Regions from separate parts of the Arthrobacter sp. Marseille-P9274 genome, predicted to be linked through region 2. Evidence: predicted binding sites of a transcription regulator. Region 2 holds the regulator's gene; the other holds the start of a gene.

Region 1 (14,586 bases), 340 kb from region 2:
CATGATGCCTCCCCCTCTTCAACCGGATACTGGAACACTTCGTCGAGCGGGACCCCGAAGACCCGCGCAATCTGGAAGGCCATCTCGAGCGAGGGCGAATAGCGGCCCTGTTCGATGGCGATCACGGTCTGGCGGGTCACTCCGATCCGCTCCGCCAGTTCGGCCTGGGTCATCTCGCCGCTGGCGAACCGCAGCCGCCGGATCTCGTTCCTGACCTTCGTCGGCTTCACCACGCCGGCAGGCCCCTGCGGTAGGCGGCCAGTTTCGCCACGGAGGCGCATGCCGCCGAGAGGCCGAACGCGAGGTAGACCGTGTTGGCGATCCAGAAGTGCGGCGCTTCCGCCATCGCCATGATGAGCGCACCCACGCCGCCGACGACCAGGAACGACTGCCCGACGTACTCGCCGAACCTGTAGATCTCCCGGTCCCGCTGGTCCTTCCGCGGCGTACCCCTCATCAGCAGCATTCCGGAGAGAATGTTCAGCAGGATCCCTCCGGCGATGGCTCCGCCGATGCTCCACAGCATGGCGCCCACGTAAGGCACTTCGCTGAGCGGCATCGAGGCCGACCTGGTGAAAATAACGACGGCGTATGCGCCGTAAGCGGCGATGGTCACCACCAGCATGATCCAGGCGCTTCGTTCCTCCGAACCCATTTCCGTGCTCCCCCCCTAGGCCTTGATGTAAAAAATAGCTGACATGAGGTCAAGAATCAATGACTTTTTTCGCAGGGGCCCAATCGGCCGGAATATCGCGGACCAACGGCCGGTTGAACCCATTAGTTGACAGTTCAACATTTATGGAAAGGTCGAACGGATGGAATCTGCGGGAACAGCAGGCGCAACCGCCGTGGCGGACACGCGCGGAGGGCCGCTCGACGTCGTCGTCATTGGCGCGGGCCAGGCCGGCCTGAGCGCCGCTTACTACCTGCAGCACCGCGGGCTTCGGCCGGAACGCGACTTCGTGGTGCTCGATGCCAACGAAGGACCCGGCGGCGCCTGGCGCCACCGCTGGCCGTCGCTCACCTTCGACGCCGCGCACGGACTCCACGACCTCCCGGGACTCCCGCTCGGGGTACCGGACCCCAAGGAACCGGCCTCCGCCGTCGTTAGCCGCTACTACGGAAGCTACGAGCAGCAGTACGGCCTCCCCGTGCAGCGGCCGGTTCGGGTGGCGCGGATCGACGACGGGCCGGACGGATTGCTCATGGTGACCGCGGCCTCCGGCGAGACCTGGCTGACCCGCACCGTGGTCAGCGGCACCGGCACCTGGGACCGCCCGTACTGGCCCTACTACCCCGGCCGCGAGGCCTTCGCGGGCCGCCAGCTGCACACCCATGACTTCCGGTCCGCGGAGGAATTCCGCGGCCAGCGCGTGCTGGTGGTCGGCGGCGGCACGTCGGCGCTGCAGTTCCTGCTCCAGCTGGACGCCGCGGGTGCAACGACGTTCTGGTCCACCCGCCGGGCCCCTGACTTCACCGCCACCCCGTTCGACGCCGAGTGGGGCGTCGACGTGGAGCGCCGCGTCAACGAACGCACCCGCGCCGGCCTGCCGCCGCTGAGCGTCGTGGCCGCCACCGGGCTGCCGCTGACCGAGACGTACCGCGCCGGTATCGAGGCCGGCGTGCTGGTCTCCCGCGGCAAGCTAAGCCGAATCACGGAGAATGCCGTGGTGTTTGCGGACGGCTCGCGCGAAGAGGTGGACGTGATCCTGTGGGCCACTGGCTTCCGCGCCTCGCTGGATCATCTGGCCCAGCTGCAGCTGCGCGAGCCTGGCGGCGGAATCCTGATGGCGCCGGACGCCGTGTCCGTGGTGCGCGAGCCCCGGCTGTTCCTGGTCGGCTACGGTTCCTCCGCGTCCACAGTGGGGGCGACCCGAGCCGGCCGCGCCGGGGCCGCGGCGGCACTGCGCAGGCTCAAGGCGGACGTTGACCGCAGGGTAACCTTGTCTGCGTGACTGACGCCGCCCCGGATACCCGGATCGCCTACAATCTGACCCTTTCCTGCGCCGACCAGCCCGGCATTGTCCACGCCGTGTCCGGAGCCCTCGTGCAGGCCGGCTGCAACATCGTGGATTCGCAGCAGTACGGCAGCCCCGCCTCCGGCCGGTTCTTCATGCGCGTCGCGGTAGCTTCGGACCGGACTCGGGCGGAACTCGAACGCCGGCTTGGCCCCGTCGCCGAGTCCTACGGCATGGACTGGAGCCTGGACCCGCAGGGCGCCAAGATGCGCACGCTCGTGATGGCGTCGAAGTCCGGGCACTGCCTCAATGACCTGCTGTTCCGCCAGCGCTCCGGAACGCTGCCCATCGAGATCCCGGCGATCGTCTCCAACCACACGGAACTGGCCGGCCTGGCGGATTTCTACGGCATCCCGTTCCACCACATCCCTGTTACTCCCGAGACCAAGGCCAGCGCGGAGCAGGACCTGCTGGATCTCGTCGCGGAGCACAACGTCGAGCTGGTGGTCCTGGCACGCTACATGCAGGTGCTCAGCAACGACCTCTGCCGCAAGCTCGAGGGCAAGGCCATCAACATCCACCACTCATTCCTGCCGTCCTTCAAGGGCGCCCGACCCTACCACCAGGCCCACGACCGCGGCGTCAAGCTGATCGGCGCCACCGCGCACTACGTGACGGCGGACCTCGACGAGGGGCCGATCATCGAGCAGGAAGTCATCCGCGTGGACCACTCCCGGTCGGCCCGGCAGTTTGTCACCATGGGCGAAGCGGTCGAGGCGCGCACGCTTGCCCAGGCGGTGCAGTGGCACGCCGAGCACCGCGTGCTGCTGGACGGCCACCGCACCGTCATCTTCAACTGACGACGGCGGAGGCCGACCGCGCGGGTTCCCGCGCCTTTTCGGGGCCCGGCCTTCTGGTCCGCTCGGACTCCGCGTAGGGTCGGACCATGGGCAACCCGGGAAACGAGCCGGATCGGGATCCGGACCGCGATGCCAAGCGGGACGAGTTCATCCGGCGGCTGACCAGCGAGCACCGGCACCAACTGCTCGAGATCGGGTGCGGCACCGGCGAAGACGGTCTGGCTTTCAAGGCCGCCGGCATCAACTACACGGGAGTCGATCGCTCCGAGGCACATGTCCGGGCCGCCCGCGCCAGGCATCTGGAAGCATCGGTCGCCGCCCCGGATTCACTGCCGTTCGCCGACCGGACTTTCGACGCCGCCTGGTGCATGGGCACGCTGACCCACGTCTCGAACACCGAGCTCTACGGGGTGCTGGACGAGTTCCTGCGCGTGCTCAAACCCGGGGCGCCGCTGGCGGTGGGGCTCCGCTCCGGCGAGGACGAGGAACGACTGGACCTGGTGGACGGCTACGCCACTCGCCGCTTCTCCAGCCTCCGCTCCGACGAAACGGTGCTGAGCCTCTTCGAGCCGCACGGCAGCGTCAAGGACTTCACCACCTGGGAGTCCCCCGGCCACCCCGGCCATTTCCAGTACTTCATCCTCGCGAAGTTCTGACCGGGCGCCGCCGCGAAAGCCAGTAGGGTGGTGCCATGGCTCACATCATCACCATTGCCGGGCAGACCCCGGCCGCAGATCCGTCCGCCTTCCTCGCGCCCACCGCCGTCCTGAGCGGCGACGTAGAGCTGGCCGCCGGCGCCAGCGCCTTCTACGGCGTGTCCGTCCGCGGCGACTCCGCCCCGATCCGCGTCGGCGAAGGCACCAACCTGCAGGACAACGTGGTGCTGCACGCGGACGCCGGGTTCCCGTGCACCGTCGGCGCGGGAGTCAGCGTGGGCCACTCCGCGGTCGTCCACGGCTGCACCGTCGGGGACAATTGCCTGATCGGCATGAGCGCCACCATCATGAACGGCGCCGTCGTGGGCGAGGGCTCCCTGGTGGCGGCCGGCGCCGTGGTGCTGGAGGGCACGCAGATTCCGCCGCGCTCCCTGGTGGCCGGAGTTCCGGCCAAGGTACGCCGGGAACTAAATGATGACGAGTACCAGTCGGTCCTAGACAATGCGTCCCATTACGTGGAGCTGGCCAAGCTGCACCGCGAAGCCGCCTCCTGACCGTTGCCCGCCCCTCTCCTTCGGCCGGGCCAGCGGTCCGGCCGGGTGGGCACAGAACGGCGCCGCAGCCCCGCCACTAAAGGCCGGACTGCGGCGCCGCCGATAAGCCTTTCGGTCAGCGCTCCCGCGGACGCTGGTCGCCGACGTCGCCCTCCGGTGCCACATGGCGGCCCTCATCACCGCGGTCGGCGTCACGAACCACGCCCCGGTCGGCTTCACTGGTAGCGCCGCGGTCGGCATCGGTGCTAACGCCGCGGTCGGCGTCGGTGGTAGCGCCGCGGTCGTAATCAGCCGCGCCCGCGGTCCGGTCCCCGCGGGCCCGCTTGTCCGTATTGACGTCCGGGTCCAGCTCGTCGGCTTCGCGCAGCCTGCCCTGGGCCTGCTCCCGAATGCCCTTGGCGTCCTCGGCCCGCGCCTCGGCTTCCCTGCGCATCCGTTCCGCCTCCATACGCGCGCGCTCCGCCTCGATGTCGGCCTGTTCGGCATCCACCTTGACGCGCTGGGCCTGGGCCTCGCGCTCGCGCGCCCCCAGTTCCGTGGCCTGGGCGGCCTGGCGCAGATCGGCGGCCTTGCGGCGGTCGGCCTCCTGCCGCTCGAGGACCTTGGCCTTATTCCGCTTGCTGGCAAGGTAGGCGATCAGGCCGATGATGATGAGCAGCACGACAACCGCTACGACTATCCAGATAATTGTTGAAGAATCCATGGGTATTGCGCCTCTTCCTGCTGGACGGGAACCTCAGCGTACTTACTTTTGTATCACTGCTTGCTCCCCCGGCATAGGGAACGCGCACAATGGACGATGCCGTGCTGAGCAGGAATGATGGTGCGCATGACTATGCCACCGCGGATCATCACACCGCCCTGCGCCGAGCCGGGGGCGCCTAGTCCGCTGCAGGCCACCGGTCGCCCGCTGCGCTGGGGCGTCGTCTCCACGGGCAGGATCGCCGGCAAGGTCAGCGGGGACCTGGCCCTGCTCGAAGATGCCGTCCTGCAGGCCGTCAGCTCGCGCGTCGAGGCCAACGCCCGCGCCTTTGCGGACCGGCTCGGTTTCGCCACGTCCTATTTCGACGGCGCCGCCGGGAAGGGTTATGACCAGCTCTTCGCGGATCCGGACGTCGACGTCGTCTACGTCGCCACCCCGCACGGCCAGCACTACGAAATCGCGAAGCTGGCCCTGGAAGCCGGCAAGCACGTGCTGTGCGAAAAGTCGCTGACCATCAACGCCCGCGAGGCCCTGGAACTGGCCGAACTGGCCCGTGCTAGGAACCTGTTCCTGATGGAGGCCGTCTGGACCCGCTTCCTGCCCGTCATCCACCGCGCCTGGGACATCGCCCATTCCGGCGAGCTGGGCGACCTCGAGTGGCTGCAGGCGGACCTCGGCTTCCCGGCCCCGTACGACGCTGCCTCCCGGCTCTGGAATCCCGCGGCCGGCGGCGGAGCGCTGCTGGACGTGACCGTCTACCCGCTGACCTGGGCGCTGGGCATCTTTGGCTTCCCGCGGACGGTCCTGGCCAGCGGCCATCTTAACGACGACGGCGTGGACGCCCAGAACGCCCTGACGCTCACGTACGGCTCGGGCGCCCAAGCCCAACTGACGTCGTCGTTGGTGGCCTCCTCCCCGAGGACGGCCACGGTCTGCGGAAGCGCCGGCTGGCTGCGCTCGGGCGCGCCGCTGCACCACCCCACCGAGCTGACCATCCACCGGCACACCGGCGGCCAGCGGACAGAGCAGTTCGGCCGGATCGGCCAGAACTACGTGTACGAGCTACGCGAAGTGACCCGCTGCATCCAGGAGGGGCTGACGGAGAGCCCCACGATGCCGTTGGAGGACACGCTCAACACGATGCGGCTCTTCGACGGGGTCCGGGCGCAGATCGGCGTCAGCTACGCCAACGACAAGGCCGTCCCGGTCCTGGACTAGACGACCCGGCTCCCGGCCCGCGCCACGCCGTACATGACCGAGCCGCCGGTCCGCAGCCCAGCTGGGCAGGCCAGCCGCACGGCCCTTCCGCCCCGGGAGATGGCCCGGGACGGAGGGCCGCGCGGCCGCCTATCGCGCGGTTATTGGACCGGCAACCTTTGGGTCCGAACCCGGGACAGGGATACCCATGCCCCGGCCACGATCAGCAACAGGCCGGACCACAGAAGCTGCCCGGTCGACCAGCCCGTCTCTGCCAGTCTTTCGCTGCCCTGGGCATCACCGCCCGCTGCCGGAGCGGCACTTGCGGCCACCAGCGAGCGATCGGCCGAGGCGGCAGCAACAACCGGAGCAACGCCCGAGCCGGCGGACGCAGTGCTCGAACCGGCGGACGCAGTGCCCGAACCGGCGGACGCAGCGCCCGCATCCCCGGCTACGGCGCTGATGCCCATAGTCGCTTCGCGGTCACTGTCACCGGACGGGGTTGCGCCCTCGGCAGCAGCACGGCCTTCTTCACCGAACTGCGGGCCGCTGCCGGCCGGGGCTTCCCAGCCGGTCGTGCTTTCCTCGCCCGCGCCGTTTCCGCTGTCACCTCCGGTTGAACCGGCGCCGTCGCTTGCGGTGCCGTCGCCCGCTGCAGCCCCGCCGCACCCGCTTGCCGAGGCGGATCCGCCCAGCGCGAGCGCGGCATCGAGGCAGATGTCGGCTGCGAGACCGAGCCCATCGGCGGAGGACAGGCTGCCGTCACCGGCGCCCACCTCCGCTGCGACATCCGCAGCTAGTTCAGCCACAGTCTCCCCAGTTGCACCCGATGCGGCATCGGCATTGGGTGACACGTCGGCCGTGGCGTCAGTCACGGCGGCTTCGGTACCACTGAGAACCACGTCGACCTCCGCGGCAACGTCCGCCGCAACGCCTTCCGTGGCGTCGGACGCCTCCTCCACGGATCCCAGGGCCACGTCGACGTCGGCCACGGCATCGGCCGCGCCGCCATCGACAGCAGATCCCTGGGCTCCCAAGGCGGCGTCGGCATCTACCACTGCCTCGGCCGTAGCAGCCGTCGGATCTCCCGCACCGATCAACGTGACGTCAGCATCGGCCGCCGCGTCCGCGGCAGCCTCGGCCACCGGCTCGGCGGCAACAGCATGGCCGGCTCCACCCACCTTGACATCCGCATCGGCATCGACAACCACATCGGCTATCGGCTGCGTCTCCTCGGTCGGCGCGGGCTCGCCATCGGCCAGGACCTGCACTTCGATCGGGACGTCGGCCGTCGCATCAAGGCCGAGGACTTCGGCGTCGAGGTCGATGTAAGCGGTGGCATCCGCCACGGCGTCGGACGAGAGGACCTCGACGTCGGCGGCAGCGTCTGCCTCCACGGACACGGCATTGTCCGTCACTAGAATTTCGGGTGGTTCGGTTTCGGCGGCCGAAGCCGCGGCTGTTCCGAGGACCAACAGTCCTCCGCTCAGAGCGACGCCGCACAGCGTCGTCCGCATTATTGCTCGCATGATTGTCCTTCTCCTGATTGAGTCTGTGCCGGCTGTGTCAGCCGGCCGGTCCGCCCGCCGCTCACATGGGAGCGGCACGGACGGCATCAATCAGGTGAAGAACCGGGACTTTGCGAAGGAGAGGATGGCAGGGTCCAGCCACCAGTCGGCAGGACGTGGACGAGCAGCCGGGGGTCAAGCCCAGTGCCGGGCGCGATATCGGCAGGCGCAGAACCGGACGCCGGCCCTGCTCCGGCCAGGGCTCCCGAAGGACCGGCGGCAGGCAGGGCGGGCTGCACCGGATGGGCAGGACGCTGGGACTCCGCGGGCGGAACGGTCCCGGCGTTTGCAGCGGCATCACGCAGCACGCTTCCGCCCTCATAGACGGAGGCAACCGGCGAAACGATGCCTGGCCCTGCGACGTTAAATAGCGCGGTGGCAGACGCCTCGGGCGTTCCCTTCCCCAATTCCGGCGCGGCCGTGACGCTCAAATCAGCGGAAGCGGTCGGCCCCTTGGAAAGGACCTCGACAACCGGCTCCACCTGCTGCGGAGCGGGGCTGTCCGCTGAAGGGGCGGAGGCCGCTCCACCGGTTGCCGATTCAAGGGATTCTTCGATCGGGGCGACCGCGCGGTCGAGCTGCCCGGCCACCGACTCGACGCTGCCACCGGCAGACGCAAGGACGGGCCGGGCTGCCTCAAGAGCAGGCTGCGCGACGTCGGAAACCACTTCCGTGACGGCTCCTGTTACGGGGCGGACGGCTTGGAGCACGGGTCGGGAGACCGCGTCCACCGGCTCGGCGAGCGCAGCAATGGTGGGTTGAGCCATTTGACCCACCGGTTCGGCGACCGTGGCGGTGATGGGATGGGCCGTCTGGCCCGCGGGCTCGAACACGGCAGCCGCGGCCGGCACGGCAGACGCCGTTGCCTTATCCAGCAAGGGCTGGGCGGCCCCGGCTACAGGCACGGCCGCCTCCGCCACCGGCGACGCCGCGCGGTCAACCTCCTGCACCGGCTCGGCGGCATGCGCGCCGGCCTCGGAGGCCGGCACTTCCACAGCTTCGGTAACGGTCGCGATCGCTCCGCCGAGTCCGCCGGGTTCATCCCCAGCGGCCTGCGCCGCGGAAACACCCAGCAGCGCGAGCCCAACGGTTGCGCCGGAGATCAGCAGGGCACGGCGCATGAGGCAGCAAACCTGATCCAATGAGCCAAGGCCCATGGAAACCACCCCCGCGGTCTGCCGGATAAACGATCCATGAAACAGATTACGACCGTCAACACGGGGCGTCTACGGCAGGCCGCTGATTGCCCGCCCTCCCCATCTTCCAGTCGGCTCCCCTGTTCGCTCTGGGCAATCATCCGGACGCTTGGCACTCGCAGCGCGGAGTGCTAATTTAGAATTGTAGTTGAGTCAAAGACGCTCAACTATCCTCATGGATTAGCCCGCAAGGACAACGAACTACAGGAGTTGATAGTGATGGCTGCTCGATTCGACCCGTTCCGCGAAATCGACCGCGTGGCCGGTGCCCTCTTCGAAAACCGCTCGGGCCTGCGCCTGATGCCGATGGATCTCTACCGCGACGGGGACCATTACGTCCTTAACGCAGACCTGCCCGGCATCGATCCGGGCTCGGTCGACATCGACGTCGACGGACAGCTGCTGACCATCCGCGCCGAACGGACCCTGCGGGGTCCCGACAGCGGCGTCAAGTGGCTGACCAGGGAGCGCGAGGGCGGGTCCTTCCTCCGCCAGTTGAACCTCGGCCAGGGGATCGACATCGACGCGATCACGGCGCACTACGAGAACGGCGTGCTCTCCGTGACCATCCCGGTCAGCGAGCGGGCCAAGCCGCGCAAGATCGAGGTGGTCAGCGCGCCGGCCGACCGTGCTGTGGAAGCCGGCGGCGCCGAGCAGAAGCCGGCCGACGCCTAATCCGTCCAATCCGCTGACCGACCCGATAACGACGACGGGGTGCGCCTTCCGCACGGAAGGCGCGTCCCGTCGTCGTACGCGTCCTGATGCCACCTGTGCTGTACAACGGCGGGACGCAGTGATTACCTTCAACCATGGGCGCAGAAGTCAAGACCAAGACCTTCACCCGCGAACAAAGGACCCGCTACCGGGAGCGGCTGCTCGAGAACCTGGAAACCTTCGCCGACTACCTCTCCACAGGCACTTTCGCCCACACCGGCACGATCGGCCTGGAGCTGGAGCTGAACCTCACCAACGCTGACTGCTCCCCCGCCCTGCGCAATTCCGACGTGCTGGAAGCGATCGCCGACCCGTCCTTCCAGACCGAGATCGGCGCATTCAACATCGAAATGAACCACCCGGCGCTCTCGGTTTCCGGGGCCGGGCTCAAGGAACTCGAGGACGGGCTGCGCCGGCAGCTGAACCGCGCCGAGGAGCGGGCCGCGGCGGTCCGCGCACAGATCCTGATGATCGGCATCCTGCCCACGCTGAAGCAGGACCTGGTGGAGGACATGTCCTGGCTCAGCCCGGGCAAGCGCTATGCCGCCCTGAACACCTCCGTGCTGCAGGCCCGCGGCGAGGATGTGCTGATGGACCTGCGCGGCCTGGAGTCGGTGTCCTTCTACGCCAAGAACATCGCGCCGGAGGCCGCGTGCACCAGCGTGCAGCTGCACGTCCAGCTGGAGCCGGCGGAGTTCGCCCCGGTCTGGAACGCGGCGCAGGTCATCGCCGGCCCGCAGGTCGCGCTGGCGGCGAATTCGCCGATCTTCATGGAGAAGCTGCTCTGGCACGAGACGCGGATCGAGGTATTCAAGCAGGCCATCGACACCCGGCCGCCCGAAATGCGCAACCAGGGCGTGCGGCCGCGGGTGTGGTTCGGGGAACGGTGGATCACCTCGATCTTCGATCTGTTCGAGGAGAACGTGCGGTACTTCCCGTCGCTGCTCCCCGAGCTCTCCCGCACAACCGGCCGCCAGGCCCGCGGCGGGGCGCCGCTGCTGCCGGAGCTGCGGCTGCACAACGGGACGGTGTACCGCTGGAACCGCCCCATCTACGACCCGAGCGGGGACCTGCCGCACCTGCGGCTGGAGAACCGTCTGCTGCCGGCCGGCCCGACCGTGCTGGACACCGTGGCCAACGCGGCGTTCTTCTTCGGGCTGGTGCGCCGGCTCAGGACCGCCGACCGGCCGCTGTGGTCCCGGCTCGCGTTCAAGAGCGCCGAGGCCAACTTCCTGGCCTGCGCCCGCCACGGGCTCGAGGCCACCGTGTACTGGCCGGGCATCGGCGACCTGCCCGTCGTCGAGCTGATCATCCGTCACCTGCTGCCGCTCGCCGCCGAGGGCCTGGCCGACCTGGGCGTGGATGCCGACCTGATCGAGGAGTACCTTGGGGTGCTGCGGGACCGGGCGCAGTCGGAACAGAACGGCGCCAAGTGGCAGATCGAGACGCTGCAGCGGCTGGAGTCCGACGGCCTGGACCGCGGTGCGGCGCTGGCGCGGCTGACCAGCCTGTATGCCTCCAACATGCACAGCAACCTGCCGGTCCATACCTGGCCCGTCGCCGCTGTCATCGGCTGACCATTGACAGCGGCGGCCGGCACCTTTCCGTGTGAAAGGTGCCGGCCGCCGTCGGACTGGTTCGCGGACTACTTGCTGCTGCGCCGCCAGAAGGCCGCGACGATGGCGCCGGAGACGTTGTGCCAGACCGAGAACACGGCCCCGGGCAGCGCCGCCTCGGGTGCGAAGTAGGTCTTGGCCAGGCCGGCCGCCAGGCCCGAGTTCTGCATCCCGACCTCAACCGCCATCGTGCGGCACGACGGTACCGGCAGGCGGAAGAGCTTGGCGGCACCGTAGCCCAGCAGGTAGCCGCCTGCGTTGTGCAGCACCACGGCCAGCAGGATCAGCAGGCCGGCGCTGAAGATGGCCTCGGCACTGCCGGCCACGACCGCGATGACGACGAAGGTGATGGCCAGGACGGAAACCCACGGCAGCGCGGGGATCACGCGGTCGACCAGGCCGGGGATGAACGTCCGGGCGGCGAGCCCCAGAACCACCGGAATCAGCACGATCTGGACGATGCTCAGCGCCATCGCGCCGGCGTCGACCGGCATGTACTGTCCGGCAAGCCAGAGCGTCAGGAGCGGGGTGAAGACCGGAGCGAGCAGGGTCGAGACGCTCGTCATCGTCACGGAGAGCGCCACGTTGCCCTTGGCCAGGTAGGTCACGACGTTGGACGCCGTGCCGCCGGGCGCGCAGCCGACCAGGATGACGCCGGCTGCGAGGGCCGGCGGCAGCTGGAGCAACAGCGAGACGCCGAGGCCGAGCAGGGGCATGATGACGTACTGCGCCACGACGCCGAGCAGCACCGGCAGCGGCTGTCGGACCACGAGCGCGAAGTCCGGCAGGGTCAGGGTCAGGCCCATTCCGAACATGATCAGCATCAGGGCCGGGTTGATGAAGGCCGCCAGGCCGGTGAAGGGCGAGGGGAAGAACAGCGCCAGCGCGCCGCCGGCGAGGATCAAAAGGGGAAAGAGGGTCACCGCGACGCGTGCGCTGCGTTCTTCGGCGCTGGAGGCGGCCGCCGCGGCAGGATCGGCCGTCCGAACCGCCTGCGGGCGGGAGGAATAGTCAGTTGGCATAACGAGTATCGTTCCAGCCGCATCGCCCGCGGCGTAAATTCATGACCTTGGGCATCGTCCGGTGCCCTCCGCGAACGACGGCGGCCGGCACCTTTCGCGGGGAAAGGTACCGGCCGCCTTCGTTATGGCCTGGCGCGGTCGGTTAGGACAGCGTGGCCAGGATTTCGTTCAGCTTGGCCGAGGGACGCATGACGGCCGCGGCCTTCTCGTCCTCCGGGCGGTAGTAGCCGCCGATTTCGGCCGGGGAACCCTGGGCGCCCAGCAGCTCGGAGTTGATCTGCTCTTCGCTGCCCGTCAGCGCGTCGGCGACCGGGGCGAAGGCGGAGGCCAGCTCGGCGTCCTGGTCCTGCTTGGCCAGTTCCTGTGCCCAGTACTGGGCCAGGTAGTAGTGGCTGCCGCGGTTGTCGATCTCGCCGACCTTACGGCTCGGGGACTTGTTCTCCAGCAGGAAGGTGCCGGTCGCGCGATCCAGCGTGTCGGCGAGGACCTGGGCGCGCTTGTTGCCCGTGGTGGTGGCCAGGTGCTCGAAGCTGACGGCCAGCGCCAGGAACTCGCCGAGGGAATCCCAGCGCAGGTGGTTTTCCTTCAGCAGCTGCTGCACGTGCTTCGGGGCCGAGCCGCCGGCGCCGGTTTCGAAGAGGCCGCCGCCGTTGATCAGCGGGACGATCGAGAGCATCTTGGCGCTGGTGCCCAGCTCGAGGATCGGGAACAGGTCCGTCAGGTAGTCGCGCAGCACGTTGCCGGAGACGGAGATGGTGTCCTCGCCCTTGCGGATGCGTTCCAGGGTGAAGGCGGTGGCCTTGACCGGGGACATGATCTCGATCTGCAGGCCCTCGGTGTCGTGCTCCTTGAGGTATTCCTTGACCTTGGCGATCAGGTTGGCGTCGTGGGCACGCTCTTCGTCCAGCCAGAAAACGGCCGGAGTCTGCGAGGCACGGGCGCGGTTGACGGCGAGCTTGACCCAGTCGCGGACCGGCACGTCCTTGGTCTGGCAGGCGCGCCAGATATCGCCCGGGGCGACCTGGTGCTCGATCAGGACTGCGCCGGAGCCGTCAATGATCTGGACCGTGCCGGCGGTCTGGATCTCGAAGGTCTTGTCGTGGCTGCCGTACTCCTCAGCGGCCTGCGCCATGAGGCCGACGTTCGGCACGGTGCCCATGGTGGTCGGATCGAACGCACCGTTGGCGCGGCAGTCGTCGATGACGACCTGGTAGATCCCCGCGTAGGAGCTGTCCGGCAGGACCGCCAGGGTGTCGGCTTCCTTGCCGTCCGGGCCCCACATGTGGCCGGAGGTGCGGATCATGGCCGGCATGGAGGCGTCCACGATCACGTCCGAGGGCACGTGCAGGTTGGTGATTCCCTTGTCCGAGTCCACCATCGCGAGGGCCGGGCCCTCTTCGTAGCCCTTCTTGATCGCGGCTTCGACGCCTTCGCGGACGTCGGCCGGGAGTTCGGAGAGGCCGTTGAGGATCGAGGCCAGGCCGTTGTTCGGGCTCAGGCCGGCGTCCTCCAGCTGCTCGCCGTACTGGGCGAACAGGTCCGGGAAGTAGGCGCGGACCACGTGGCCGAAGATGATCGGGTCCGAGACCTTCATCATGGTGGCCTTCAGGTGCGCCGAGAGCAGCACGCCCTCTTCCTTGGCGCGGACGACCTGGGCCGCCAGGAACTCGTCGAGCGCGGCGGCGCGCATGACGGTGCCGTCGATGAGCTCGCCGGCCAGTATCGGGAAGGAATCCTTCAGCACCGTGGTGGTGCCGTCCTCGGCGACCAGCTGGATCTTGATCTTGTCGTCAGCCGGGATGACCACGGACTTCTCGTTGGAGCGGAAGTCGTCGGATTCCATGTGGGCGACGTTGGTCTTCGAATCGGCGGACCAGGCGCCCATGCTGTGCGGGTTCTGGCGCGCGTAGTTCTTCACAGACAGCGGGGCGCGGCGGTCCGAGTTGCCCTCGCGCAGCACGGGGTTGACGGCGCTGCCCTTGATCTTGTCGTAGCGGGCGCGGATTTCCTTTTCAACGTCGGAGGACGGGTCATCCGGGTAATCCGGCAGCGCGTAACCCTTGCCCTGGAGTTCGGCGATGGCCGCCTTCAGCTGCGGGATGGAGGCGCTGATGTTCGGCAGCTTGATGATGTTGGCTTCCGGCTTCTTGGCCAGTTCGCCCAGCTCGGCCAGCGCGTCGCTGACCCGCTGCTCCTCGGTGAGGTGGTCGCCGAAGGCGGCGATGATGCGGCCCGACAGCGAAATGTCCCGGGTCTCCACTTCCACACCGGCCTTCGAAGCGAAGGCTTCGACGATCGGCAAGAACGAATAGGTCGCCAGCATGGGCGCTTCGTCAGTGTGGGTATAGATAATCTTGGCCATGAGTGAGGCGTCTCCCTGAACTGTGGGTTTCTATTGGGGTCTCGATATTCAACTTACCCGAGGTGCGGGCGTTGATCTGTCAGTGGAAGAAGTGGCGGGCTCCCGTGAAGTACATGGTGATGCCGGCCGCGTTAGCCGCCGCGACGACTTCCTCGTCCCGCACGGAACCGCCGGGCTGCA
Region 2 (14,586 bases):
ACGACTTCTCCACCATCCAGGTCCGCGCCACCGCCGGTGACAACCGCCTCGGCGGCGACGACTGGGACCAGCGCGTCGTGGACTACCTGCTGAAGCAGGCCAAGGCCAAGGGCGCCGACCTGTCGAACGACAAGATCGCGCTGCAGCGCCTGAAGGAAGCCGCGGAGCAGGCCAAGAAGGAACTGTCCTCGGCGTCCTCCACCAACATCTCGCTGCAGTACCTCTCCGTGACCCCCGAGGGCCCGGTCCACCTGGACGAGCACCTCAGCCGCGCCAAGTTCCAGGAACTGACCGCGGACCTGCTGGAGCGCACCAAGAAGCCGTTCCACGACGTCATCAAGGAGGCCGGCATCAAGGTCTCCGATATCGACCACATTGTGCTCGTCGGCGGTTCCACCCGTATGCCGGCCGTGTACGACCTGGTCAAGGAGATGGCCGGCGGCAAGGAGCCGAACAAGGGCGTGAACCCGGACGAGGTCGTCGCCGTGGGCGCCGCCCTGCAGGCTGGCGTCTTGAAGGGCGAGCGCAAGGACGTCCTGCTGATCGACGTCACCCCGCTGTCCCTGGGCATTGAGACCAAGGGCGGTGTGATGACCAAGCTGATCGAGCGCAACACGGCCATCCCGACCAAGCGTTCGGAGACCTTCACGACTGCGGACGACAACCAGCCCTCCGTGGCCATCCAGGTCTTCCAGGGCGAGCGTGAGTTCACCCGGGACAACAAGCCGCTGGGCACCTTCGAGCTGACCGGTATTGCGCCGGCCCCGCGCGGCGTCCCCCAGGTGGAGGTCACCTTCGACATCGACGCCAACGGCATCGTGCACGTCTCCGCCAAGGACAAGGGCACCGGCGCAGAGCAGTCGATGACCATCACCGGCGGCACCGCGCTGTCCAAGGATGACATCGACCGCATGGTCCGCGAGGCCGAGGAGCACGCCGCCGAGGACAAGAAGCGCCGCGAGGCCGCCGATGTCCGCAACTCGGCCGAACAGCTTGCGTACTCCGTGGGCAAGCTGCTGACCGACAATGACGAGAAGCTGCCCGCCGAGGTGAAGACCGAGGTCCAGGCCGACGTCGACTCTCTCAAGGCCGCCCTGGAGAAGCAGGATAACGACGACGAGGTCAAGGCCGCGTTCGAGAAGCTCCAGGCATCGCAGACCAAGCTGGGCGAGGCAATCTACTCGCAGTCCCAGGCCGGCGCTCCCGGTGAAGGCGCGCCCGCCGGCGACGGCGCTCCCGGAGCCGGTTCTGCCAACGCCGACGAAGACATTGTCGACGCCGAAGTAGTCGACGAGGAAGAGAAGAAGTAACCATGCCCCACCACGGTAACGAGCACGAACACGAGTCAGAGCCGGTGAGCTTCCGCGACAACCGGAAGATCGACCCGGAGACGGGCAAGGTCCGTGGGCCGCAGGAGGAGGCTGCCGCCGGGGATGCGGCGGCCTCCGCGGAGGCCGCCGGCCACGAGCACGAGGACGTCACGCCCGTGGACGCCGCCCATGACTCCGGGGACGCACTGGCGCAGGCCGAGCAGATCCTCAACGAGGCCTCGGCGGAACCCGCGGCCGACCAGGCCCTGGTCGAGGAGCTCCGCAATGACCTGCTGCGGCTGCAGGCGGAGTACGTCAACTACCGCAAGCGCGTGGAACGGGACCGGGCGGTGGCCGGAGAGATGGCCGTCATCGGCGTCCTGAACTCCCTGCTGCCCGTGCTTGACGACATCGACGCGGCCCGCCAGCATGGCGACCTGACGGACGGCCCGTTCGCCGCGATCGCCAGCAAGCTGGACGGCGTGCTGGAGCAGTACGGCCTGAACCGGATCAACGAGGCCGGCGTGGAGTTCGACCCGAACATCCACGAGGCCCTCATGCAGCAGCCCAATCCGGAGGTCAAGGTGGACACCGTCAACCAGATCCTCCGCGGCGGCTTCAAGTCCGGCGACCGGGTGCTGCGCGCCGCCCAGGTCGTTGTGGGCGTGCCGGAGTAAGCGGCAACGCCCAAACGGCCGATGCCGGGAGCTGCCTGCCTCGTGCAGGCAGCTCCCGGCACGACCCGTCCCGCCGGCCACGGCGGGACCCACGACATTAACGACGACGAGAAGGAGGCATCCGGATGGCCAGCCAGGATTGGGTCGATAAGGACTTCTACAAGATCCTCGGTGTCTCCAAGGACGCCTCGGACGCGGACATCAAGAAGGCCTACCGCAAGCTGGCGCGCAAGTACCATCCGGACACCAACGCGTCGGACGCCACCGCCGAGAAGATGTTCAAGGACGTCTCGGAGGCCTACTCGGTGCTTTCGGACCCCGAGGAACGCCAGCAGTATGACGCGATCCGTGCCATGGGCAGCGGAGCCCGCTTCTCGGCCGGAGGTGCCGGCGGTCCCGGCGCCGGCGGTTTCGAGGACGTCTTCGGCAACCTTTTCGGCCAGCACGCCGGCCGCGGCACCCGCTCGGGCGGCTTCGGCGGCGGCAACGTCCCGCCCGAATTCGCCGACCTCTTCGGCGGTTTCGGCGGCGGCGGCTTCCAGGCTCCGCAGGCACCGCCGCGGAAGGGCGCCGACCGGACAGCATCGACCACCATTTCCTTCGCGGGCTCGATCAACGGCACCAAGATCGGCCTCCGCGAGCCCTCCGGCGAGGTGATCGAGGTCCGCATCCCCGCCGGCATCAAGGACGGCCAGAAGGTGCGGGTCCGGGGCAAGGGCCAGCCCGGCCCGGCCGGCAACGGCGACCTGATGGTGACCGTCAACGTCCAGCCGCACGGTTTCTACACGCGGGACGGGGACAATATCCGCGTCCATGTCCCGGTTACCTTTGCCGAGGCGGCGCTGGGGGCCCAGATCGAGGTCCCCACGATGAACGGCGAGCACGTCAAGGTGAAGGTCCCGGCGGGAACGCCGTCCGGCCGCACACTGCGGGTGAAGGGGCGGGGCGTCAAGACGTCGAAGACGACCGGCGACCTGCTGGTGACCATCGACGTCGTGGTTCCGCAAAACCTGAACAAGCAGGCCGAGGAGGCCGTGAAGGCCTTCGCCGCGGCTACGTCCGACGCAGACCCGCGGGCTTCGCTGGGCGCCAAGGCCCGGTTGTAGACGCGTGAAGAAGGGAGGAACGGCGATGGGCATCGACCGCAATGCGCCGATTTTCGTGATCTCCGTGGCAGCCGAGCTGGCCGAAATGCACCCGCAGACCCTGCGCCAGTACGACCGGATGGGGCTGGTGTCTCCGTCCCGGCAGCGGGGCCGGCAGCGGCGGTACTCGCAGCGGGACGTCGACCTGCTCCGCGAAGTCCAGCGGCTGTCCCAGGAGGGCGTCTCGCTGGAGGGGATCAAGCGCATCCTCGAACTGGAGAACCAAGTCACCGCGCTGCGTTCCCGGGTGGCCGAGCTGACCGCCGAACTGGACCAGACCCGGCGCCTGACCAGCGCCGAGGCCAGCCGCGTCTTCGCCGCCGGGCTGGCCGGCGACGTGGTCACTCTGACCCGGGGCAAGCGTCCGAGGCCGCGGAGCCAGGCGCTGGTGGTGTGGCGGCCCCAGTCCTGACCGAAGCCCGCCGCGCCAGCTCCATGGCCCCCGCCAGCCGGGCGGCCAGGGCGGCGCCCACCCCGGGAATCTGTTTCAGGGCCTCGGCATCCGCGGCCAGCAGCCCGGCAGGACCACCTGCCTTCTTCAGGATGAGCTGACCCAGTTCGAGGCTGCTCGCCTCCCGCGTTCCCGAGCCGATGACCAGTGCCAGCACCTCGGCGTCCTTGAGCCGCCGGATCCCGAGCCGGGCCATTTTCTCCCGCGGCCGGTCCGGGGCCTCCATGTCCGCAATGGATGTGTGTGTCTTCATGCAGCCAAGCTACGGGCCGATGCCGGTCGAGCGGACCGGCGCGAGCCCGGATGTGCATGACGGCGCTTCAGGGCCAACCTGTGGAGGCAGGGTCAAACCCCGCCGCCCGTCCTCCGACGCACGCTTACGAATTCTGCTCCACGGCGCGTTCCAGGATGGCCAGGACTCCGTCGTCGACCTCAGCCGGGGAACGGAACCGCAGGCGCCGGCCGAAGGGATCCCCGGAGCGGACCTTGACCGCCTCGAGCCGAGGGTCGTCCGCCTCGACCCGCAGCAGCAGGTCCAGGCTGCCCTTGTTCGCCGGCGTGATCTGGGCGAACTTGCGGCGCGGGGAATGGACCGAAACGTAGGTCTTGCGTGCCTGCAGCCACACCCCGTCGAGGGAAAGCGCCATGGCCATCAGCCGGTCGGCGATCGGACGCAGCGCAGGCCGGTCGGCGTACTGGCCGTCGATCAGCTCATCGCCCGACTTGAGGAAGAACTCCGGGTAGCCGAACACCTTCCACGAAACCGCCATGGCGGCGTAGCCGGCCACGCCCTGCTCCCGCAGCCATCCGGACAGCTCCGCCTCCGTCGAGATGCCGGAGTCCCGGGCCTTCCCGGCCCAGGCCTCCGAACCCTCGCCGGTGCGCCGCACCAGCAGCTCCTCGTTCCAGTCGATCATCCCCTGCCAGGATGCAATGTCTCCCATCCCACCAGCGTACTGAGGTCAGCGGATCATCGTCCCGTCGGGGGCCACCACGTACCAGACCTCGTTGACGTTCTGGCCGGTCACGTCGCCCGGCTTCGTGTCCTTCTGCCAGTAGTAGACCGGCATGCCGTCGATGGTGACCTGCTTCTTGCCCTCCGGGGTCTCGATGGTGCCGATCTCGGCCGTGACGCCGTCGACCTTGGGGGAGTCGCTTTCGGTCAGGACCGGGGGCCAGGCCACGATGCAGTCGCCGGTACAGTTGCTGACGCCCGAATCCTTCTCGTCCTTCGTGAAGTAGTAGACGGTCATTCCCTTCCCGTCGACCACGATTTCGCCAAGCGAGCTGTTGGCCGTCTTCAGGTCGACGGAGCCGGCCGCGGCACTGCTTTCGCCCGCGGTCGGCATGGCGCTGGTTTCCGGCATCGCGCTGGTTTCCGGCGCCGCCGGTGGAGCAGCTTCGTTGTCGTCTCCGCCGCCGGCACAGCCGGCCAAACCGAGGAGGGCGGCGGCCATCAGGACGCTGGCGCCCCTGCTGCTGATCTTCATGATTGAGTCCTATCGGTTCAACGGGCTGGGTTCGGTGCAGCGCCGCCGGGTGCGGGCCACTATTGGCAAAGACGTGCCCCGGCGCCAGAATGGTTCAACTGCGCAGTCCGCGGCGCAGTTGAACCATGGGGCCACCCGCCGGCGTCTGAGCAGGTACGGGTGTCATTTCGGCGCACGCTCGAAGGGATCGGCCATGGCGATGGAAGACGAAGCGGTCGCGCAGCTGTACCGCGAGCACGCGGCCGCGCTGCGGCGGTTTGTGCTCGCCGCCACCTCCGATCCGGCGCAGGCCGACGACGTGGTGCAGGAGACCATCCTGCGGGTCTGGAAACTCGGTCCCGACGTGGAGAACATGCGCGGGTACCTCTACCGGACGGCCCGCCACGTGATCATCGACAACTACCGCCGCCGCAGCCGCCGGGCGCCGGAGACCCGGATGCCCGAAGAGGATCCGCCCGCCGAGGACAAGGTCGATACCCTGCTGCTCAAGGTGGTGGTGGAGGAAGCCCTGTCCCGGCTCAGCGTCGACCACCGCAATATCATCCTCGCCCTGTACTACCAGAGGCTCACGGCGACGGATGCGGCCAAGGCCCTGTCCCTGCCGCTGGGCACGGTGAAGTCCCGGGCCTTCTACGCGGCCAGGGCGCTGCGCTCCGTCCTCGAGGAGATGGGGGTCCAGCCATGAAACACAACCACGAACAGCTGAGTGAGCTGATCGGACTCTACGTCCTGGGCGGATTGGAACCCTCCGAGCGGCGCGCGTTCGACCAGCACCTGCGCGACTGTCCGGAGTGCGCGGCCGAGCTGGCTCGGCTTGAGTGCCTGCCCGCCCTGCTGGACGGCGTGCCGCGCGAGGTCGCCCTGGAACTGGCCCAGCCGTCGCCATCGGACGTCGAGCACAACACCAAGCGCCTGCTGTCCGAGCTCCATGTGCGCCGGCGGCAACAACGACGGCGGGTGGCCGGTTTGGTCGCGCTGGTGGCCGCGGCATCGCTCGTCATCGGAGCGGTCGCCGGTCCCGCGGTCACCGGCCCGCGGCAGGTGAAGGACAGCTACACGATGAGCGCCTCCAGCGGCCTGGAGGTGCAGCTGGACCTGGTCCATAAGGGCTGGGGGACGGAGCTGGCCATGGATGGTGAACGGCTGCCCGACAGCGGCGTCCTCTCGCTTTGGGTCACCGACTCCACCGGGAAGGCGCACGAGGTCGCCACCTGGAAGGCCACACAGGCGGGCCGGGCCCGGCTGTCGGCGGCCACCGCCGTCGAGACGGAGGAGATCGTGCGGGTCGAGATCAAGGATGCGGACAAGGTTCCCGTTGCCTCGGTGGTCACCCGGGGCTGAGCGCCGGGCGGTCTTGGGCGACTGGCCTCAGTCCGCTGTCCGGCGGAAGGTCAGGTCGAAGATACCGCGCCCGGCCTCGTGCGCCTTCTGTTCGAAGCTGGTGAGCGCGCGGCCCTCGAACCGCGGTGCCCAGCCGCCGAGTTCGTCCATTCCCTCGCCCTGGCTCGCATTGCCCGTGCTCACCGGAGCCTTGCCTTCGCGCACCGGGGCGCCGCCCACTTCCTGCTCGACTCCGCTTTCCCAGACCTGGGTGAGCGGGGATGACGGACCAGTGCGTTCGCCGTCGTGCACGTTGACGAAGTCCGCCGCCGCGTTGCCCACTTCCCGCATCTGGATGGCGTAGGAAGACCAGTCCGTGGCCAGCCGCCAGAGTCCGCCGGGTTCGAGGACCCGCGCCGCCAGCAGGGCGAAGCTGTCCTTGACCAGGCGGCGCTTTTGGTGGCGCGTCTTGTGCCACGGGTCCGGGAAGAAAACCCAGAGCTGGGCGACCGATCCCGCCGGCAGCATGGTCGCCAGGACCTCCGGCGCGTTGGCCTGCACGACGCGGACGTTCGAGAGCTGCTTCGTCCCGATGCGCAGCAGCGTATGGGCCAAACCCGGCCGGTAGACCTCGACGGCGAGGAAGTTCCATTCAGGGTGCTCGTGGGCGGCGTGGCAGACGGCTTCGCCGAGCCCGGAGCCGATCTCCACCACGAGCGGGGCCCGCCGCCCGAAGGCGGCCTCCGCATCGAACTCGTAGCCGGGATCCACGGAGGTGTCGCCCCCCACGCGCGGCACGTCGATGACGAAGGCCTCGGCATAGTCGTCCCAGGCCTGCTGGCGGCGGCCCTGCAGGCGCGAGCCGCGGCGGACGTAGCTGACCGGCTGCGTGTGGAAGGAACCCGGCGCGGGCGAAGGAGCGGGGGAGGGTCCGGCGCCGTCTGCGGCGGGGGAATCCGGAGTGGAAGGCTGGTGCATCATCCACCTCAGGATAGCCGCGGTCGGACAGCGCGCGCGTCGCTGGTAGACTGGTGGGTACTTGGAGCGTGCCCGCGGGCCCGTTCCCTGCGTCGATGAACGCTTCACACTTCTCCCGCAGTTCCAGCGCGGGGCGTCAGACCTGCAGCCAGCAGGCAGCCCACGCGAGCGGTTGACTCTGATTATTTCTTCGGCGAAACCCTGGGCCATACCGGTGCCGGGGCCACTGACCGAAAGTACCCCTCGATTTCCATGACCCTTACCACTTCCGTGCGCTCTTTTAAGCAGCTCGGCGTTCCGTCGCAGCTGGTGACGGCGCTGTCCGCCTCCGGCATCCTTGAGCCGTTCCCGATCCAGTCCGAAACCCTGCCGGATACGCTGGCCGGCCGGGATGTCCTAGGCCGGGGCCGCACGGGCTCGGGCAAGACCCTTGCCTTCGCGCTGCCGCTGGTTTCCCGGCTGGCCGAACGGGAAGCGGCCTACCGCCGCCGCGCCGGCCGTCCCCTCGGCCTGGTGCTGGCGCCCACGCGCGAGCTCGCCACCCAAATCAATGCCGTTATCGAGCCGCTGGCCAAGGAACTGGGCCTGAACACCACCGTGATCTACGGCGGCGTCTCCCAGGCGCGCCAGGAAAAGGCGCTGGCCGCCGGCGTTGACATTGTGGTGGCCTGCCCCGGCCGCCTCGAGGACCTGATGAAGCAGCGCATCCTCACGCTGGAAGCCGTGGAGATCACGGTGCTCGACGAGGCCGACCACATGGCCGACCTGGGCTTCCTGCCCGTCGTCCGCCGCCTGCTGGATGCCACCGGGTCCGAGGGACAGCGGCTGCTCTTCTCCGCCACGCTGGACAACGGCGTGGACAAGCTGGTCAACCGCTACCTGACGAACCCGCTCACCCACTCGGTGGACGAGCCGCAGGCGGCCGTCAGCACCATGGAACACCACGTGCTGGTGGCCCCGGACCTGACCGTCAAGAAGCAGCTGATCAAGGAACTGGCTTCCGGTCTGGGACGCCGCGTACTCTTCACGCGTACCAAGCACCACGCCCGCAAGCTGGCCAAGACGCTGACCGACGCCGGGATTCCGGCGGTGGACCTGCACGGCAACCTCTCGCAGAACGCGCGGGACCGGAACCTGGCCGAATTCTCCTCCGGCGACGTGCGTGTCCTGGTCGCCACCGACGTCGCCGCCCGCGGCGTGCACGTGGACGACGTGGAACTCGTCGTCCACGTGGACCCGCCGACCGAGCACAAGGCCTACCTGCACCGCTCCGGCCGCACCGCCCGGGCCGGCTCGGACGGCACCGTGGTCACCTTGTCGCTGCCCGAGCAGAAGCTCGAAGTGGGCAAGCTGATGAAGGCCGCCGGCGTGGATGTCGCTTTCGAGCGGGTGACGGCGAGCTCCCCGCTCGTGGCGAAGCTCGTGGGCGAAGCCGCGGCCGCGGTGGACCCGAAGGTTCGGCGTGCCGCCCAGGAGGCCAAGGCCGCACACCGCGGCCCCGCCCACAAGCAGGGCACCTCCACCGGAGCCAACGCGCAGCGCAAGCGTGCGGCGCGCCAGAACGGACGGAAGCAGGCCGCCGGCACCGGCGGGCAGCCCGCAGCCGCCCGCGGCGCGGGACGGGCAGCCGATTCCCGCGGCGGCGCCCGGACAGCCGATTCCCGCGGCGCGGCCCGGACCGGCGATGCCCGCACGGCCAGCCAGGCGGCAGCGTCCGGCAACGGCCGCCGTCCCGCGCGGACCGACGCCGTCCAGCAGCCCGGCCGTTCGCGCCGCCCCGCCACCGGACAGCGCGCCGCCGCGCAGCCGTCGTCGTCCCGAGGGTCCCAGCGCTCGGCTTCCGCGGCCTCGCCGGCGGGACACCGCGCCGCGGCCCCGGACAGCCGCCGCGGCAACCGTCGTGCCTCGGCCCCGGCGAGCAACACCCGCCGCAACGCCCGATAGACGGCAGCCGGGACCCGTAGCCGGGACGCGATACCAGCACCCGGCGCCGGCCACCCGGCGCCGGCCACCCGGCGCCGGCCACTCGGCGCCGGCCAAAAGGCCCTGACCCGCCCCTTTCCAAGGGGTGGGTCAGGGCCTTTCCCCATGGTGCCAGCGGCCTTCAGCGGCAACAATGGGTTGCATGAACGCTGTCCTGAATATCATCTGGTTGCTGCTCGGAGGCATCTGGCTCGCACTCGGCTACTTCCTGGCCGGCATCATCTGCTGCGTGCTGATCGTCACCATCCCGTTCGGCATCGCGTCCTTCCGGATCGGTGCCTACGCCCTGTGGCCCTTCGGCCGGAAAGTGGTGGACAAGGGCGGACGCACTTACGTCCTGTCGACCCTGGGCAACGTCATCTGGATCCTGGTGGCGGGCATCTGGATCGCGCTGGCGCATGTACTCACCGCGATTGCGCAGGCGATCACCATCATCGGCGTCCCGCTGGCGATCGCCAACCTGAAGATGATCCCGGTATCCCTGACGCCGCTGGGCAAGGAGATCGTGCCCTCGACCCACTCCTTCATCGGCTATGACCGGCACTACGCGGGCGGCTACCTGCGCTGAGCCAGGCTCATTCCACGTTCAAGCGGCGGGCGTCACTGAGGCCCATGCTCCGCCGGGACGCGGCCTGCACGCGGAAGCGGCGGCCGGTCACCTGGTCCGGGACGATCCGCATGAAGTTGTTCTTCTCGCCGGCCTGCCACGGGAAGAGCGGCAGCAGGCTGGAGGCGAGCACATCCTCGATGCTGGCGAGCCGCTCCGCCGGTCCCTTGACTACGACGCTCCAGGCGACATTGCTGGCCGGATGGTAGCCGTCCGTCTCGAACGCAACGTTGCTGCCGCCCAGGGCGCCGTCGAGCTTGGTGCCGCGCGCCGTTCGGAAGACGATCGAGCCGTGGTCGACAACGTAGTTGATCGGGAAGAGTTCCGGCTGCCCGTCGACCACGACGGCTAACCGGCCGACGTCCGTGCTCCGGAACATTTCCCAGCATTCGCTGGTGGACAGATTCTCTATGCCGTCGGGCATCTGCGTGGCCGTCATGCTCCCAGTCTATTGAGGGCCGCGGCCCGACGATAGTCCCGCCCACGGCGCGGCAACAGGGCCCCGGCCTGCGGATATATCCGCCCCTCCGGAGATGCATTCCGCTAGGGGATGTGCTGGAATTACGGTGATAGCGGCAACGCTATGCACTGTTGGGCTGCCATCCATCGGCCCGCGGGGACGCAGTGCTTGTGCCACAACCCCCAGGAGGCGTCACGATGTCCGAACTTACCCCCGAGATGTCCGGAGAGTGGCGGTTCGACCCTGCCCATACACGCATCGGCTTCTCCACCCGCCATGCGATGGTCACCAAGGTCCGCGGAGCCTTCAATGACTTCGACGGCGTCATCCGCGCCGACGTCGAGAACCCGTCCAACTCTTCGGTGCGGCTGACCATCAAGGTCGCCAGCATCGACACCCGCAACGCGCAGCGGGACGAACACCTGCGCACCAACGACTTCTTCGACGCGCCGAACTATCCGGAGATCACCTTCCGGAGCACTCACATCGACCAGGTCGAGGACCGGAACTTCATTGTGAACGGGGACCTCACGATCCGCGGCGTCACGAAGCCGGTTTCCATCCCCATCGAATTCGTCGGGGTGGAGCGGGACCCCGCCGGGAACCTGCGCGCGGGCTTCGAGGGCTCGCGCCGGATCGATCGGCAGGCGTTCGGCGTGAAGTGGAATACCGCCCTCGATTCCGGCGGCGTACTGGTCTCGGACCGGATCCTGCTGGAATTCGAAGTGTCCGCCGTCAAGGTGGAGAACGACGCCGGGTAGCGGCCGGCGTCATTCCGTTGCGTCGAGCGCGAAGATCGAGATAAGGGCGGCGAACCCGCGGCCGCTGACCGTCACGCCGTGGGTGGCGCCGGCGGAGGCAGCGCCCCCGGCGACGGTGTCGAACGGGGCAAGCTGGTCGGTCTGCGCGCCCTCCGCCGCCTCCGCCTTGCCCTGCAGCAGCACGGCGAACTGGCCCTCCGCCAGCGTCAGGGGCTGCTTCTTCGATAGCTCGGCCACGAGCACTCCGGCGCCGGCCGCGCCGCTGCGCACCATGACGTTCAGTGCCCGGCACGGGCCGGTGGGCAGCGCGCAGGAAGCCGCACTGCCGCCGTCGAACCTCAACGGCCGGAACCGCTCCAGCCTGCGGACCGTGCCGTCCACGGTGAGCTCGGCGACCTCGCCCTCGATCACCATGAAGGTGCGCTCCATTCCGGGGAATGCCGAGAACTCCCCGGGCTTCTCCAGGTCGGCGATGCTCAGGCGCCAGTCGGGGGAGGCGGCGCTGCCGCCGGAGGCAATCTCGCGTGTCGAGCCGCCGCCGTTGCGCCACGGCTGCGGCTTCAGCGAGGCAAAGGGAATGACAAGCATTATCGGCGCTCCTTGGCCTACTAGAGATTCCGGGTCCAGTTGAGCACGTAGGCGTCTTCATAGCCATCCTCACCCTGCGAGCCGAGGCCTTGAGCGGGCTCGAATCCGGCGGCCAGCACGATCCTTGCCGAGGCCGTGTTGCCGGGCCGGACCCGGGCAAGCAGCGGCGGCAGTTCGAAGAGCTCGTTGGCGTGCGCGACCACGGCGCGCACGGCCTCCGTGCCGTAGCCATGGTTCCAGAAGCGGTGGTCGAGGCGGCAGTAGAGATTAAGCACCGCCCGGCCGTCGAAGAGGACGTGCTTGACGCCGGCGAAACCGATGGGTTCCGCGCGGTCCGGCAAACGGACCGCGAAATAGCCGATGCCGTGCCGGTCCCACTGCTCGTCCCAGTGCTGGAAGAGCCCCTCTGCCTCCTCGCGCCAGTTCAGCGCATCGCCGGGGTTGTGCCTGGTGGTGCGGCGGTCGGAGAGGATGCGGAACATCGTGTCGACGTCTTCTCCGTGCGGCCGGTTCAGGATCAGCCGCTCGGTCTGCAGCGTGGTTTCGACGTCCCGGCCGAAACCGCCGATGGATGGTGCCATGGACCAAGACTAATCCCGCGGCCCGCCGCCGGTACCCGCGTGCGACCCAGCCAGCCCCTTCTCCTGCAGGCGGGCCAGTGACACGATGGGGAGCGGCGGCCGCTGGCCGGCGCATTCCGCGGGCCGCGAAGGTGCCGGGACAACTTTACTTTGAAAGTTGAGCTAAGTAGACTCAACTTAATTGCGTTGGAGCTTGTGCATGACGATGGATGGAAGGAGCTCGGATTGGACGCCAAATTCACCACCAAGAGCCAGGAGGCGCTGTCTTCCTCGGCCATGAATGCTTCGACAGCGGGCAATCCGCAGATCGAACCGGTCCATCTCCTCAAGGCGCTGATGGACCAGCGGGAGGGGGTCGCCGTCGCGCTCCTGAAGGCCGCAGGCTCGGACCCGGACACGGTCAGCGTGCACGCGAGCACGGCTATCAAAGCCCTGCCCTCGTCTTCGGGGACTTCCGTGGCCCAGGCACAGTACTCCCGCGGGATCCTGCAGGTCATCAACGTCGCACAGCAGGAGGCCGAGAGGCTGGGGGACACCTACGTCTCCACCGAGCACCTGCTGCTGGGGCTGGCGGCGGACAGCGGGGCGGCGGGCAAGGCGCTTCGCGATGCCGGGGCGTCGTACGAGGCCCTCGCGGCGGCCCTGCCGGGCGTGCGAGGCGACCGCAAGGTGGACGGCCCGGACCCGGAGAACACGTTCCAGGCCCTGGAGAAGTTCGGCGTGGACCTGACCGCCATCGCCCGGTCGGGCAAACTGGACCCGGTGATCGGGCGCGATTCCGAAATCCGGCGCGTGGTCCAGGTCCTCTCGCGCCGGACCAAGAACAATCCGGTCCTCATCGGCGAGCCCGGCGTCGGCAAGACGGCCGTCGTCGAGGGGCTGGCGCAGCGCATCGTCGCGGGTGACGTGCCGGAATCGCTGCGCGGCAAGACGCTGATCAGCCTCGACCTTGGTTCCATGGTGGCCGGGGCGAAGTACCGCGGCGAGTTCGAGGAACGGCTCAAGGCGGTGCTGGAAGAAATCAAGAACTCGGACGGCCAGATCGTCACCTTCATCGACGAGATCCACACCGTGGTCGGGGCCGGCGCCGCGGAGGGCTCCATGGATGCGGGCAACATGCTCAAGCCCATGCTGGCGCGCGGCGAGCTTCGCCTGATCGGCGCCACCACCTTGGACGAATACCGCGAGAACGTGGAAAAGGACGCCGCGCTGGAGCGCCGCTTCCAGCAGGTCTATGTGGGGGAGCCGAGCGTAGAAGACACCATCGGCATCCTGCGCGGGCTCAAGGAACGCTACGAGGCGCACCACAAGGTCGCCATCGCGGACTCCGCGCTGGTCGCGGCGGCGACGCTGTCCAACCGCTACATCACCGGCCGGCAGCTCCCGGACAAGGCCATTGACCTGGTGGACGAGGCGGCTTCGCGCCTGCGCATGGAGATCGATTCCGCGCCGGAGGAGATCGACCAGCTCCGCCGCGCCGTCGACCGCCTCACCATGGAGGAGCTGGCGCTCGCGGACGAGACGGACGAGGCCTCCCGTGAACGGCTCGAGGCGCTGCGTGCGGACATGGCCGACAAGAAGGAGCAACTGGCCGCACTCAATGCACGGTGGGAAGCGGAGAAGGCGGGGCTCAACCGGGTCGGCGACTTGAAGGCGAAGCTGGACGAGTTGCGCAGCCTCGCGGACAAGGCGCAGCGCGACGGCGACCTGGCCGAAGCCTCCCGCATCCTCTACGGCGAGATCCCGACCCTGCAGAAGGAGCTTGACGCCGCCCAGGCCGCCGAAACCCAGGTGGAGGCACCGGACCTGATGGTCTCCGAGGACGTCACGGCTGACGACATCGCCGAGGTCATCTCGGCCTGGACCGGCATCCCCGCCGGCCGCATGTTGCAGGGCGAGTCGCAGAAACTGCTCCACATGGAGCAGTTCATCGGCGGCCGCCTGATCGGGCAGACCAAGGCCGTGGAGTCGGTCTCGGACGCGGTTCGGCGTGCCCGCGCCGGAATCAGCGACCCGGACCGGCCGACCGGCTCCTTCCTGTTCCTGGGTCCCACCGGGGTCGGCAAGACCGAGCTGGCCAAGGCGCTCGCCGACTTCCTCTTCGACGACGAGCGCGCCATGGTGCGCATCGACATGAGCGAGTACTCGGAGAAGCACTCCGTGTCCCGCCTGGTCGGCGCCCCTCCCGGCTATGTCGGCTATGAGGAAGGCGGCCAGCTGACCGAGGCGGTGCGG

Evidence for each region. The regulator HspR, encoded in region 2, represses chaperone genes until heat shock. The targets are predictions, from matches to a motif close to AAGTTGAGTCNNNNNGACTCAACTT.
Region 1: OC550_RS02440 (Hsp20/alpha crystallin family protein) is a predicted target of HspR. The motif match lies at 8,838-8,862, and genes of this name have one in related genera.

What each region holds. Positions count from the first base shown of each region.
Region 1 covers NZ_CAMPOV010000001.1:525,862-540,447, forward strand. Annotated here, with positions in the region: gene OC550_RS02385 (NAD(P)-dependent alcohol dehydrogenase) at 1-3, opposite strand, end outside; gene OC550_RS02390 (helix-turn-helix transcriptional regulator) at 1-233, opposite strand, end outside; gene OC550_RS02395 (hypothetical protein) at 227-655, opposite strand; gene OC550_RS02400 (NAD(P)/FAD-dependent oxidoreductase) at 816-1,955, shown strand; gene purU (formyltetrahydrofolate deformylase) at 1,952-2,818, shown strand; gene OC550_RS02410 (class I SAM-dependent methyltransferase) at 2,905-3,474, shown strand; gene OC550_RS02415 (gamma carbonic anhydrase family protein) at 3,510-4,028, shown strand; gene OC550_RS02420 (hypothetical protein) at 4,144-4,731, opposite strand; gene OC550_RS02425 (Gfo/Idh/MocA family protein) at 4,864-5,949, shown strand; gene OC550_RS02430 (hypothetical protein) at 6,090-7,457, opposite strand; gene OC550_RS02435 (hypothetical protein) at 7,544-8,617, opposite strand; gene OC550_RS02440 (Hsp20/alpha crystallin family protein) at 8,912-9,367, shown strand; gene OC550_RS02445 (glutamate--cysteine ligase) at 9,502-10,983, shown strand; gene OC550_RS02450 (bile acid:sodium symporter family protein) at 11,052-12,044, opposite strand; gene OC550_RS02455 (NADP-dependent isocitrate dehydrogenase) at 12,187-14,406, opposite strand; gene purH (bifunctional phosphoribosylaminoimidazolecarboxamide formyltransferase/IMP cyclohydrolase) at 14,486-14,586, opposite strand, start outside.
Region 2 covers NZ_CAMPOV010000001.1:868,226-882,811, reverse strand. Annotated here, with positions in the region: gene dnaK (molecular chaperone DnaK) at 1-1,310, shown strand, start outside; gene OC550_RS03990 (nucleotide exchange factor GrpE) at 1,313-1,987, shown strand; gene OC550_RS03985 (DnaJ C-terminal domain-containing protein) at 2,113-3,093, shown strand; gene OC550_RS03980 (heat shock protein transcriptional repressor HspR) at 3,119-3,544, shown strand; gene OC550_RS03975 (UPF0758 domain-containing protein) at 3,474-3,836, opposite strand; gene OC550_RS03970 (DUF5655 domain-containing protein) at 3,961-4,527, opposite strand; gene OC550_RS03965 (hypothetical protein) at 4,546-5,073, opposite strand; gene OC550_RS03960 (sigma-70 family RNA polymerase sigma factor) at 5,267-5,758, shown strand; gene OC550_RS03955 (zf-HC2 domain-containing protein) at 5,755-6,414, shown strand; gene trmB (tRNA (guanosine(46)-N7)-methyltransferase TrmB) at 6,442-7,374, opposite strand; gene OC550_RS03945 (DEAD/DEAH box helicase) at 7,624-9,315, shown strand; gene OC550_RS03940 (YccF domain-containing protein) at 9,497-9,922, shown strand; gene OC550_RS03935 (pyridoxamine 5'-phosphate oxidase family protein) at 9,930-10,400, opposite strand; gene OC550_RS03930 (YceI family protein) at 10,619-11,182, shown strand; gene OC550_RS03925 (HutD family protein) at 11,192-11,770, opposite strand; gene OC550_RS03920 (GNAT family N-acetyltransferase) at 11,791-12,351, opposite strand; gene clpB (ATP-dependent chaperone ClpB) at 12,577-14,586, shown strand, end outside.